DNA from 3 places in the Streptosporangium sp. NPDC001559 genome. Region 1 is predicted to be linked to each of the others. Evidence: riboswitches for the same ligand, from Rfam matches in the RefSeq annotation. Region 1 holds a riboswitch; each other region holds the start of a gene.

What was found. Region 1 has a riboswitch for S-adenosylmethionine ahead of ACFYY8_RS28680 (aminotransferase class V-fold PLP-dependent enzyme). Riboswitches for the same ligand answer to the same signal wherever they lie in the genome.
Region 2: it holds a riboswitch for S-adenosylmethionine, as region 1 does, so the genes downstream of both, thrC (threonine synthase) here and ACFYY8_RS28680 (aminotransferase class V-fold PLP-dependent enzyme) in region 1, are expected to answer to the same signal.
Region 3: it holds a riboswitch for S-adenosylmethionine, as region 1 does, so the genes downstream of both, ACFYY8_RS22025 (glutathione S-transferase C-terminal domain-containing protein) here and ACFYY8_RS28680 (aminotransferase class V-fold PLP-dependent enzyme) in region 1, are expected to answer to the same signal.

The regions. Positions count from the first base shown of each region.
Region 1 is NZ_JBIAVG010000014.1:101,898-105,904, forward strand. It holds gene ACFYY8_RS28665 (acyltransferase family protein) at 1-517, shown strand, start outside; gene ACFYY8_RS28670 (cytochrome P450) at 522-1,718, opposite strand; gene ACFYY8_RS28675 (TerC family protein) at 1,728-2,462, opposite strand; SAM riboswitch class IV at 2,658-2,773, shown strand; gene ACFYY8_RS28680 (aminotransferase class V-fold PLP-dependent enzyme) at 2,825-4,007, shown strand, end outside.
Region 2 is NZ_JBIAVG010000003.1:24,128-28,134, reverse strand. It holds gene ACFYY8_RS07155 (MoaD/ThiS family protein) at 319-594, opposite strand; gene thrC (threonine synthase) at 616-1,878, opposite strand; SAM riboswitch class I at 1,893-2,035, opposite strand; gene ACFYY8_RS07145 (RNA polymerase sigma factor) at 2,149-2,709, opposite strand; gene ACFYY8_RS07140 (trehalose-6-phosphate synthase) at 2,815-4,007, shown strand, end outside.
Region 3 is NZ_JBIAVG010000009.1:338,450-342,456, reverse strand. It holds gene ACFYY8_RS22030 (FAD/NAD(P)-binding protein) at 1-1,128, opposite strand, end outside; gene ACFYY8_RS22025 (glutathione S-transferase C-terminal domain-containing protein) at 1,157-2,098, opposite strand; SAM riboswitch class IV at 2,135-2,247, opposite strand; gene ACFYY8_RS22020 (DUF402 domain-containing protein) at 2,300-2,830, shown strand; gene ACFYY8_RS22015 (nitric oxide synthase oxygenase) at 2,839-4,007, opposite strand, start outside.

The DNA of each region.
Region 1 (4,007 bases):
GTTTGTCAGCTTCTCGATGTCGGAAAGCATCGGTTACTGGTTCGTCTGGATCTTCCCGGTGACCAGGGCGCTGGAGTTCGCACTCGGCATGACCGTGGCGCTGATGGTCAAGGAAGGCCGCTGGCGGGGACCCGGCCTGCCCACGGCCGTGATCCTGGTCCTGGCCGCCTACGCGACCGTCCCGCTGGTCTGGCAGCGCGCGGGCTGGGTGGCGTGGATGGCGGGCCCGTTCGCCGTGCTGATCGCCGCCGCCGCGACGGCCGACGTGCGCGAAACGCGTTCGCCGCTGCGCCTGCCCGTCCTGGTCTGGCTCGGGGAGATCTCCTTTGCCTTCTACCTGGTGCACCAGCCGACGATCAGCCTGGTCAACCGGGTGCTCGGGCGTGTCCCGGCGCACGCGCTCCTGGTGACGTTGACGGCACTGCCGCTGGCCGTACTGCTGGCCTGGGCGCTGCACCGCCTCGTCGAGCGGCCCGCCGAGCGCCTGCTGTCAGGCGGGCGCCCAGGGGCCGCGTGAGACCTCAGACCCGCGCCTCCAGAGCCGTCAGGCCCCGGATGACGTAGCCGGGGTTCCAGGTGGGCTCGGCGGCGAGTTCCATCCGGGGAGCCAGGCGCAGCAGGGCGCCGAACGACTCGGCCAGCTCGATCCTGGCCAGCGGGGCGCCCAGGCAGAAGTGGATGCCCGCGCCGAAGGAGATGTGCGGGTTCTCCGTACGGCCGAGGTCGAGGAGGTCGGGGTCGGCGAACACCTCGGGGTCCCGGTTGGCCGAACCGAACAGCAGCGCCACCTCCGCGCCACGCGGGATGTCCACCCCGCCGACCGAGATGTCCTCAAGGACCCAGCGCTCGAACATCTGCAGCGGGGTGTCCCAGCGCATCAGCTCCTCGATCGCCGTGGGCAGCAGGCCGTGGTCCGCGCGCAGCCGGTCCAGCTCGGCCGGGTTGCGGAACAGCGACCACCAGCCGATTCCGGTGACGTTGACGGTCGCCTCGTGACCCGCGTTGAGCAGCAGCACACAGGTGCCGACCAGCTCCTCCTCGGTCAGGGTGTCACCGCCGTCGGCGACCAGGGCCAGGGCGCTGATCAGGTCGTCGCCGGGGTTCGCCCGGCGGGCGCGGGCCAGCTCCGACAGGTAGCCGGAGAACTCCTCCGCCGCCCGTACGGCGGTGCGCTGCGTCTCGGGCGACGGGTTGAGCTCGTACATCCCGCAGATGTCGGCCGACCAGGGCCGCAGCAGGTGCCGGTCCGCCTCGGGGACGCCGAGCATCTCGGCGATCACGGTCACCGGGAGCGGTTCGGCGACCTCCGCGATGAGGTCGCCGCCGCCGCGTGCCACGAAGTCCTCGACCAGCCCGGTGGCGATCGAGGCGACCTTGGGCCGCAACGCCTCGACCATCCGCGGCGTGAACGCCCGGGAGACCAGGCGGCGCAGGCGGGTGTGGACGGGCGGCTCGACGTCGAGCATCCCGGCCCTGACCACCCGCCAGAACGGGTCGAGGAAGGGCGGCTCCTCCGGTCTGCCGAACTCGGCGTGCGTGGCCACGTGCAGGTAGGACCGGCCGAGCCTTCGGTCGCGCAGCAACGCGTTGACGTCGGCGTGCCGGGCGACCAGCCACTGGCCCGTCGGCTCGAAGAAGGTGACCGGCCGCTGTCTCAGCTCGGCGTAGGCGTCATAGGGATAGGCGACGAATTCCGGACTCCATGGATCAAAACGCACAAACCCATGCTAGGGCTCCGGGGTCTTCTCGACGGCCCGCGAACGGCGGCGGGCCCGGATGTTGAGCAGCTCGACCACCAGCGAGAACGCCATCGCGAAGTAGATGTAGCCCTTGGAGATGTGCTGTCCGAAGCCCTCCGCGAGCAGCACGACGCCGATCAGCACCAGGAACGACAGCGCCAGCATCTTGATCGTCGGATGCTTGTCCACGAAACGGCTGATCGGCCCCGAGGCGAAGAGCATCACCACGACCGCGACGATGACCGCGATGACCATGATGGCCAGCTCGTCGACCATGCCGACCGCGGTGATCACCGAGTCGAGGGAGAAGACGATGTCCAGCACCATGATCTGCAGGATCACCATGCCGAAGGAGGCCGCCGCCTTCCGGCCGCCGGAGTGGTCCTCACCGTTCTCGGTGTGGCCGTGGATCTCGTGAACGCTCTTGACCAGCAGGAACAGCCCGCCGAGGATCAGGATCAGGTCGCGTCCCGATATCTCGTGCCCGAAGATCTCAAAGAGCGGGGCGGTGAGCCGTACCACCCAGGACAGGGCGAGCAGCAGCGCCAGGCGGCTGACCAGGGCGGCGAGCAGACCCAGCCTGCGGGCGTTGTCACGCTGTTCCGGCGGGAGTTTCCCCGCCAGGATCGAGATGAAGATGATGTTGTCGATGCCCAGCACGATCTCCAGAGCGATCAGCGTGAGCAGACCTATCCAGCTCGCCGGGTCGGCCACCCAGTCCATCGGGTCCTCCAGTTTCAGTGGGGGGGGGCGCCGCCCGCGCGCGGCGCGTGACCTGACGGGCGTTCACGGTCACAGCTCCAGACGATCGGGCAGAACCGGAAGTTCCTCAGGATCACCGCCGAAACTCCAGCCCTCCGGACCCCTTCCCGCAGACTTGCCAAGCACCGCCTCTGTGTGGGTATAGTCCGGTTCGTAGGTCATGAGTGCCAGCGACAAGCCCCGGCTAGCTGGCCGGCAACCCTCGCGTCCGCGGCGGGGTGCCCCGGGTGAGGACCTGGTCCGGCACGAGGTGTGCCGGGCAAGCGCGGGCTCCAGCACCAAGGCCATGGCTTGGGGTCCGATGACCTCCAAGGAGCTTTGGCGTGTCCACACTGACGATCTTCACCGCCGCCGCCGCCGAGACCGTGACCGTCCCGGCGACCCGCGTCCACGACGACCGGCCGATCCCCGCGGTCCTCGGCGCCGACCTTGAGGTGCCCGTCAAGGGCGGCAGGCTGGTGCCGTACGCCAACCTCGACTACGCCGCCAGCGCCCCCTGTCTTGAGCCGGTGAGCGCCGCCGTCGCCGCCGCGCTCCCGGCCTACTCCAGCGTCCACCGCGGCGCCGGATACGCCTCCCAGCTGACCACCGCCCGCTACGAGCAGGCCAGGCACACCGTGCGGGCCTTCGTCGGGGCCCGTCCCGACGACGCGGTGATCTTCACGAGGAACACCACCGACGCCACCAACCTGCTGGCCCGCAGCCTGCCCACCGGGACCACCGTGGTGGTCTTCGAGACCGAGCACCACGCCTCGCTCCTGCCCTGGGCCGACGTCGTACGGCTGCCCGCCCCGGCCTTCCCCGGTGAGGCCGTCCGCGCCGCCGACGACGCGCTGGCCGCGATCGACGGCCCCAAGCTGCTGGTCGTCACCGCCGCCTCCAACGTGACCGGCGAGCTGTGGCCGATCGCCGCCCTGGCCCACATCGCCCACCGCCACGGCGCCCGCGTCCTGGTCGACGCCGCCCAGCTCGTCCCGCACCGCCGCCTCAACCTGACCGCGCTCGACCTGGACTACGTGGTCTTCTCCGGTCACAAGCTCTACGCCCCGTTCGGCACCGGCGCGCTGATCGGCCGCTCCGACTGGCTCTCCGTCGCCGAGCCGTACCTCCGGGGTGGCGGGGCCGTCAAGGCCGTCGAGGACGAGGCGACCGACTGGCACGACGACCCCGAGGCGCGCCACGAGGCGGGCACACCGAACGTGCTGGGCGCCATCGCGCTGGCCGCCGCCTGCGACGCGCTGAGCGCGACCGGCTGGGACGTGCTGGTGCGCGAGGAGGAGCGTCTGCTGGCCCGCCTGCGGGCCGGCCTGGCCGGCGTCGAGGGTGTGCACGAGCTGTCCCTGTGGGGCCCCGACCACGCCCGCGTCGGCATCGTCTCCTTCGTCGTGGACGGCTTCACCGCCCGTGAGGTGGCCGAGACGCTGTCCGGCGAGTACGGCATCGGCGTGCGGGACGGCAAGTTCTGCGCCCACCCCTTCGTCAGGCACCTGCTCGGCGCCAAGGACG
Region 2 (4,007 bases), on a different contig from region 1:
GACATCGCCTACGTCGATCGTCCTCGACCATACCTGTGAGAGCCCGTGGGGCAACAGAGTCAACCAGCAAACTACCGCTTTACGGACGCATTCAACACGCCAACATAGTTTTGCTATCACTACTAGTTAGTTAAATATTACATTATGTCTTCGCGCAAAAATGTGAGCTTGCATCACAAAAGACGACACCCGCACGCGGCCAGGCCGGTGCGGGTGTCGTGAGGGTGTTCTGGGGACGCCGTTCCATGGCAGTGGACGACATCGGGCGCCGGGAGGCCGCCCAGGGCCCGTTCAGGACCCCGCGCGGCCTTCGCCGGGTCAGCCTCCGGCGACCGCCGGAATGATGGAGACCTGAACGCCGGACGGCGTCACCGTGTCGAGGTTGTCGGCGAAACGGACATCCTCATCGCCGACATAGACGTTCACAAAACGGCGAATCTTGCCCGTTTCATCGAGAATACGGGCACCGATCCCGGGGAAGTCGGCGTCGAGCTTCTGCAGAACCTCACGCAGGGTCTCACCCTCGCCGTTCACCTCGGCTGCGCCGCCGGTGTACGTACGGAGAATCGTCGGAATCCGTACAGAAACACTCATAATTCAGTACCTTTCAGAGTTCTAGGCGACGACAGCGCGGAACGCGTCGAGCGAGGGCCGGATGACAGCGGTGGGACGCGCCTGGTCAGCGACCGCGTCAAGGGTCTTCAGGCCGTCACCCGTGTTGAGGACCACGGTCTCGGCGTCGGGGTCGATCCGGCCCGACTCGACCAGCTTGCGCAGCACCCCGACGGTGACGCCGCCCGCCGTCTCGGCGAAGATGCCCTCCGTCCTGGCGAGCAGGCGGATGGCGTCCACGATCTCGGGGTCGGTGACGTCCTCGACCCCGCCACCGGTGCGCCTGGCGATGTCGAGCACGTAGGGGCCGTCAGCCGGGTTGCCGATGGCCAGCGACTTGGCGATCGTGTCGGGCTTGACGGGGCGGATCACGTCGTGGCCCGCCTTGTAGGCCGCGGAGACCGGGGAGCACCCCTCGGCCTGGGCACCGAAGATCTTGTACGGCGTGTCCTCGACGAGGCCGAGGGCGATCAGCTCCTTGAACGCCTTGTCGATCTTCGTGAGCTGGGAGCCGGAGGCGACCGGGATGACGATCTGGTCGGGGATCCGCCAGCCGAGCTGCTCGACGATCTCGTAGGCCAGGGTCTTGGAGCCCTCGGCGTAGTAGGGCCTGAGGTTGACGTTGACGAAGCCCCACTTGTCGCCGAGCTCGTCACCGATGAGCTCGGAGCAGAAGCGGTTGACGTCGTCGTAGGTGCCGTCGATGCCGATCAGCTTGCCGCCGTACACGGAGGCCATGACGACCTTGCCCTGTTCGAGGTCGGCGGGGATGAACACGCAGGCGTCGAGCCCGGTCCGGGCGGCGGCGGAGGTCACCGCGCCCGCCAGGTTGCCGGTCGAGGAGCAGGACAGGGTGTGGAAGCCGAAGTTCCTGGCCGCCTCGACGGCGATGGCGACCACGCGGTCCTTGAAGGAGTGCGTGGGGTTGCCCGAGTCGTCCTTCACGTGCAACGAGCGCAGGCCCAGCTCACGCGCCAGGTTGCCGGCCTTGACGAGCCTGGTCCAGCCGGGCTCGGTGTTGGGCTTGGAGGCGACGTCCGCCGGGACGGGCAGGAGGGAGCGGTAGCGCCAGATGTTGGCCGGCCCCTGCGAGATCTGCTCCCGGGTGACGTTCCCGAAGTCGTAGGCGATCTCAAGGGGCCCGAAACACTCGATACAGGCGAAGCTGGGACCGAGGTCGTAGCGGGCACCACACTCACGACAGGAGAGAGCGACGGCGGGACCGAAGTCGAGAGCGGTGGTGGTTGCGGTGTTCGCGAGCGCCATGAAGCGAGGCCTTTCCCTCATCTTCGTCTGCGACCACCCTGGTCACAGACCGGAATTGGCACCTGTCCCGGTCGACCCCTCGCCAGATCGCGAGTCTTGAACCGGGAGGGTTGCCGGGGCTTCGCAGGGCCGGTCCCTCCACCCCTCTGGATGAGCAATGTTCAGTTGTGGGCCTGACATGCAGGTCTCAAGCACTCTACCTCGCCTTGTACCCCTCCTGACCAGTTGTCTCACCAAACGAGATGAAGTGTGTCATTAACCGGACAAACCTCAGAAGCCGTAGGCGTCGCCGAGCGCCCCCTGGACGTACTTGCGGGCCTGGTGGATGCGCGACTTGGCGGTGCCGAGGGGGATGCCGAGCTGCTCGGCGACCTCGTTGTAGTCGAGCTGGCAGATGTCGCGCAGCACCAGCGCCTGGGCCAGGTCGGGCTTGTCCGCCTCAAGGGCCTCCATCGCGTCGAGCAGGTCGAGGCGGGAGCCCGCGATCACACTCACCCTGGCGACGTCGGGCTTGTTGTGCAGCGGCAGCTCCTCCGAGCTCTGCTCGGCGGAACGCCGCTTGAGCGAGCGGTAGGTGGTGCGCGCGCAGTTGGCGGTCACGATGTGCAGCCACGTGCTGAACCGCGCCCGCCCCTCGAACCTGGCGATGTTGCGGGCCACGGCGAGCAGGGTGTCCTGACAGGCCTCCTCGGCGTCCTGCCGGTAGGGGAGGATCCGCCCGCAGTGCCGTAGCACCTCGGGTTCGATCCGCTTCAGCAGTTCGCCCAGTGCCCGGTGGTCGCCTCCGGCGGCCGCACGGGCAAGTTCCTCGGTCGTCTCGTCCAGCGCCATCACGGGTTCCCATCAACGGTCACGGTCGCTCGACATCCTATGGTCGCCGGTTATCGTTTGGTTAACCTTCGGGACAAGCCACGTCCTCCCGGGCGAGGAGGTCAGATGAGTGGGATTTTGGTGGCCTCGAACCGCGGCCCGGTCTCCTTCACCATGTCGGAGGACGGCGCGCTGAGCATGCGCAGAGGCGGCGGCGGCCTGGTCTCCGGCCTGTCCGAGGTGTCCAAGGAGCTCGACGTCCTGTGGGTCTGCGCCGCCCTGTCCGACGGCGACCGCGGCGCCGTACGGCTCGCTCCCGGAGGACGGCTCGACCAGGCGGGATACGAGACCGGGGCGCTGCGGATGCTCGACATCCCTCCGGCGACCTTCCAGCGGGCCTACAACGCGGTCGCCAACTCGACCCTGTGGTTCGTCCACCACCTGCTCTACGACACCCCGAACAGGCCGCACTTCGACGCCAGGTTCGGCAGGGAGTGGGAGTCCTACCAGGCCTACAACGAGGCGTTCGCGATGGCGCTGGCCGAGGAGGCCTCGCACGGCGCCAAGGTCATGGTGCAGGACTACCACCTGGCCCTGGTCCCGGCCATGCTCAGGAGCGAACGGCCCGACCTGCGCGTCTCCCACTTCTCCCACACGCCCTGGGCCCCTCCCGAGTACTTCGGCCTGCTGCCCGACGAGGTCGCCGCCGAACTGCTCGAGGGCATTCTGGGGGCCGACCAGGCGGGTTTCCTGACCGACCGCTGGGCCGGGGCCTTCATGGACTGCTGTGAGAGCGTCCTGGGCGCTCGGGTCGAGCGCGCGGGCCGTACGGTGACCCACGCGGGCCGGACCACCCGGATCGGCGTGCACGGCCTGGGCGTGGACGGCCGGGCGCTGTGGGAACGCGCCCGCGAGCCCGACGTCGAGTCCCACATGGCCGCCCTGCGTGAGCTGGTCGGCGACCGCAGGCTGATCGTGCGCATCGACAGGACCGAGCTGTCGAAGAACATCGTCAGGGGTCTGACCGCCTACCGGGAGTTCCTCGCGACGCACCCCGAGTGGCACGGCAGGGTCGTGCACCTGGCCTTCGCCTACCCCTCCCGCCACGACCTGCCCGAATACCGTGAGTACACCGCGGCGGTCCAGCGTTGCGCCTCGGAGATCGAGGACGAGTACGCCACCGAGGACTGGGATCCGCTGATCCTCAACGTCCAGGACGACTATCCCCGGTCGCTGGCCGCCTACCGGCTGGCCGACGTGATGCTGGTCAACCCGATCCGTGACGGGATGAACCTGGTGGCGAAGGAGGGGCCGGTGCT
Region 3 (4,007 bases), on a different contig from region 1:
CAGTCCCGCCTGGTCGCCGAAGCGGATCCGCTCCAGCGGCCGGTCGAGCCGGTCCAGGTCGAGCCGGTCGGCGTGCCGGGGTACGGCCTTGCGGATCAGCAGCCGCATCCCGGGGCTGCGCCATTCCTCGGCGGCGAACCGTTCGGCGAACTCCGGCCAACCGGCCCTGACCCGTTTCGGATGGTTGTTGAGGAGTTCGTGGTAGTAGGCGAAGGCGAGTTCCTTGGCGACCAGGGGCCACACGTCCCGCCGGAAGTTCCACGGCCCCTCCCCCAGCGCCCCCGCCGTCAGGAAGCGCGGCGCGGGCGGCCGGAGCCCCTGGAAGGGGTAGGCGGTCTTGGCGTGGTACGGCACACCGCGCCGGGACCCCACGTGCAGCAGCGGTTCCCGCCCGCTGGGCAGGTAGACGAGCTCCCCGTCGTGTTCCCTGACGAACCGGCCGCCCCTTCCCGAGGTGAGCAGCACCATCAGGTCGACGAAGGCCAGTCCCAGGCCGCGTACGATCACCGGTTCACCGGCGGGCAGCCGGTCCAGGCCGAGGTCGAGGTCTGCGGTGTAGCCGGTCGGCAGGTAGCGCAGGCCGCTCTCCCGCGCCAGGGCCGTCAGCCCGCGTTCCTCCGCCGACGGGGTGACGTCGCCGTGTCCCTGCGCGAGGATCACGGCGCCCACCTCGAGTGTCGTCCCGTCCTCAAGCCGTACGGCCTGGCCTCCCGGGACGTCGGTCAGGTCGAGTGCCCGGGTCCGGTGCACGTGTACCCGGACACCGCGGGGGGCGGTGTCCACGGCGCGCCGGAAGACGTGGGTGAGGTAGGCGTTCTGCACGGGCCGGGGGACGAAGCGTGCGGGGTCGCAGCCGAGCCACTCGGCCAGTGAGGGGCCGGGGCGTATCGGGCCGACGCACCGGACGGACTCGTCGGTGAAGAGCGTCACGTCGGCGGCGGCGGAGTTCATCCAGAGCAGGTCGGGCTGCCGCTCGCGCCAGACCCTGCCGCCGCCCGGCGGGTAGGGGTCGATCACGTGGACGTCGAGCGACGGCCAGCTGAGCAGTTCGGCGGCGTTGGCGCAGATCCGCTCGACCAGGCAGGTGCCGGTCGGCCCGGCGCCGATGATCGCGATGGAGGCGCTCACGCCGACCACTCCCCTCTCGTACGGCCCGTCACAGCGCTGCTCTTCGATGGGGCAGGTCCCAGTCGGGGGTGGCGGGCTCGACCGGCACCCGCCACGGGTCGGTCTCCCTCGCGGGGGAGGCGAGCACGGTGAGGTCGGTGTTCTCGCGGAAGGCGGGGTGCTGGTAGAGGTCCCTGGCGTAGTCCCACAGGTTGGGGAAGGCGGTCAACGGGCGCTCGCTGATCCTGGCCGACGGGTTGTCGCTCACGTCGAACCTGACCAGGGTGGGCCAGAGCCGTACGTCGGACTCGGTGATCGCGGAGCCGAACAGGAACCTGCGACCGGCCAGCCTGGCGTCGAGTTCGTCGAGGAAGCCGATCACGGCCTTCCTCGCCCGGTGGTACTCCGCTTCGGTCGTGGCGGCGGAGACCCGGCCCGCGGCGGTGTTGGCGTACTCGTAGACGCGCGCGTTGAGCGCGTCGATCTCGGGTCGCAGCTCCTCGGGGTAGAGGTCGGCCTCGGGGTCGCCGCCGAAGCGCGTGCCCAGGTCGATGGTGATGTCCGGGAAGTTGTTGCTGACGATGCGCCCTCCGTGCCGGTCCCACAGCACCGGCACGGAGACGTGTCCGTCGAATCCGGGTTCGGTCGCCTCGTAGGCCTGCCTGAGGGTCGCGAAGCCGTTGACCGGGTCGGCGCCGCGCCGCTCGCGGAACGCCCACCCCCTGCCGTCCCGCTCGTCGTCCACGTAGGACAGCGAGACGACGTCCTGCAGCCCTTTGAGGGAGCGCACGATCGCCGTACGCTGCGCGTAGGGACAGACCGCCGCGACGTAGAGGTGGTAGCGCCCGGCCTCGGCGGGGAACTCCCCGGTGCCGTCGTCGGTGATCCGTCCCTGGAAGGGGTAGCGGGGGCCGGGCCTGCCACCGGGCCGGTAGCGGCCGTGGGCGTCCAGGTCCACGGGGCTCGCGTAGTTGAGTGTGATCTCGGACATGTGACACTCCCAGGGCGTCCCTCGGTGACCCGTGCGGGTCCGCGCTTGCGGCACGCCGACCGTGCCACCCGGTCTTCCCCGGGGGCACCCCGCCGCGGTGCGAGGGTTGCCGGTCAGCAAGCCGGGGCTTTGCACTGACACTCTTAACCTAGTTATACGGTAGGAAATACATAGATCTCTGTCAACCCTTAAAGTCGGGGGATGTCTCATGAGATCGTGCGCGTGGTCTACCGCAAGTACGACGGCTCGCTGCACTGGAACCACCCGGCCCTGCTCCTCGGCGAGGACGAACACGGCGTGTGGGTCGGCTGCCCGCCCGGCAGCAGCGGCAGGCGGGGGCAGGAGCCGCCCGTCGTCTGGGACGAGCCGTTCGTGATCCTCTTCCCCCGTGACGCCTGGTGGACGGCCACCTTCAACGCGGCGCCGTACAAGGCCGAGATCTACTGTGACGTCTCGACCGTGCCGCGCTGGGACGGCGACGAGGTGACCATGGTCGACCTCGACCTCGACGTGATCCGCATGCGCAAGGACGGCCGGGTGCTCCTGGACGACGAGGACGAGTTCGAGGAGCACCAGGTCCGCTACGCCTACCCCAGGGAGATCGTGGAGGGCGCCCGCGCCTCGGCCGCCGCGCTGATGGAGGCCGTCACCGCCAGGACGGTCCCCTTCGCCTCACCTCCGCACTGGCTCTCCCTGGTCGCCGGAAACCCCGAGGGCCCCGGGAACCGCTGAGAAGGGCGTCACCGCCCCGGGCTCCACCGGCCCGCCGACCGCTCCTTGGAGTCGGGGTGGGTGACGAAGTTCGGCGAGAGCCGCTCCTGGTCGTAGTACCGGTGGAAGACCGGGGTCGCGGCCCCCGAGATGGGCGGGACGATCCAGCTCCAGTCGGCCGGGCAGGTCCTGCCCGCGCTCTCCTCCCGTGCCACGTGCGTCAGGAAGCGCCTGGACTCGGCGTGGTGGTCGGTTATGGTGACCCCCGCCCTGTCGAAGGAGTACAGGACCGCCACGTTCAGCTCGACCAGCGCGTGGTCGCGCCACAGCGAACGCTCGTTACGGGTGTCCAGGCCGAGCCGCGCGGCGACCAGGGGCACCAGGTTGTAGCGGTCGGGGTCCGCGAGGTTGCGCGCCCCGATCTCGGTACCCATGTACCAGCCGTTGAACGGCGCGGCCCGGTAGCAGACCCCGCCGATCTCCAGGCACATGTTCGATATCACCGGTACGGCGTGCCAGCGCAGCCCCAGCCGCTCGAACCACGGATAGGCCGGGTGGGACAGCGGCACCTCGAGCACCGCGTCCCCGGGGATCGTGGACAGCAGCGGCGGCCCGTCGCCCATCGAGACCGCCAGGGGAAGCACGTCGAAGGGCGTGCCCCGGCCGCCCGGCCAGCCAAGCTTGCGGGCCATCGTGGTGAACCCGGCGTTGCGCGGGTCTCCGACGACCGAACCGTCGTCCATCGCGTACCCCGCGTAACGGATGAGCTGCTCGTTCCAGATCCTCGGCCCCGGCGCCCCTGGGCGGTCCTGGGCGAAGATCGTGATCATCGGCCGGATCCGGCCGTCGGAGACGGCCTCACGGAGGTGGTCGACGCACTCGACGGCGACCCCCTCGGCCGTGTTCACCCGGCGCCGGTCGCGCACCCGCAGCGACTTCCAGTACAACCGCCCGATGCACCTGTCGCTGTTGCGCCAGGCCACCCTGGCGCCGAAGACGAGTTCCTTCGGCGTGTGGGTGTAGGTCCCCGTCGCGGTGATCTCGGCGCGCACCTCGCGCAGCCTGGGCTTCACGGGGCCCGCCTCCGGGTTCTCCTCGTGGAACAGCGTCAGGAACTCCTCGGCGGCCGTCACGTCCACCGGCGGGGCCACCGGATGGGAGGGCACCTGCCACGCCGCCCTCCCGTCGTCCCGGTGGG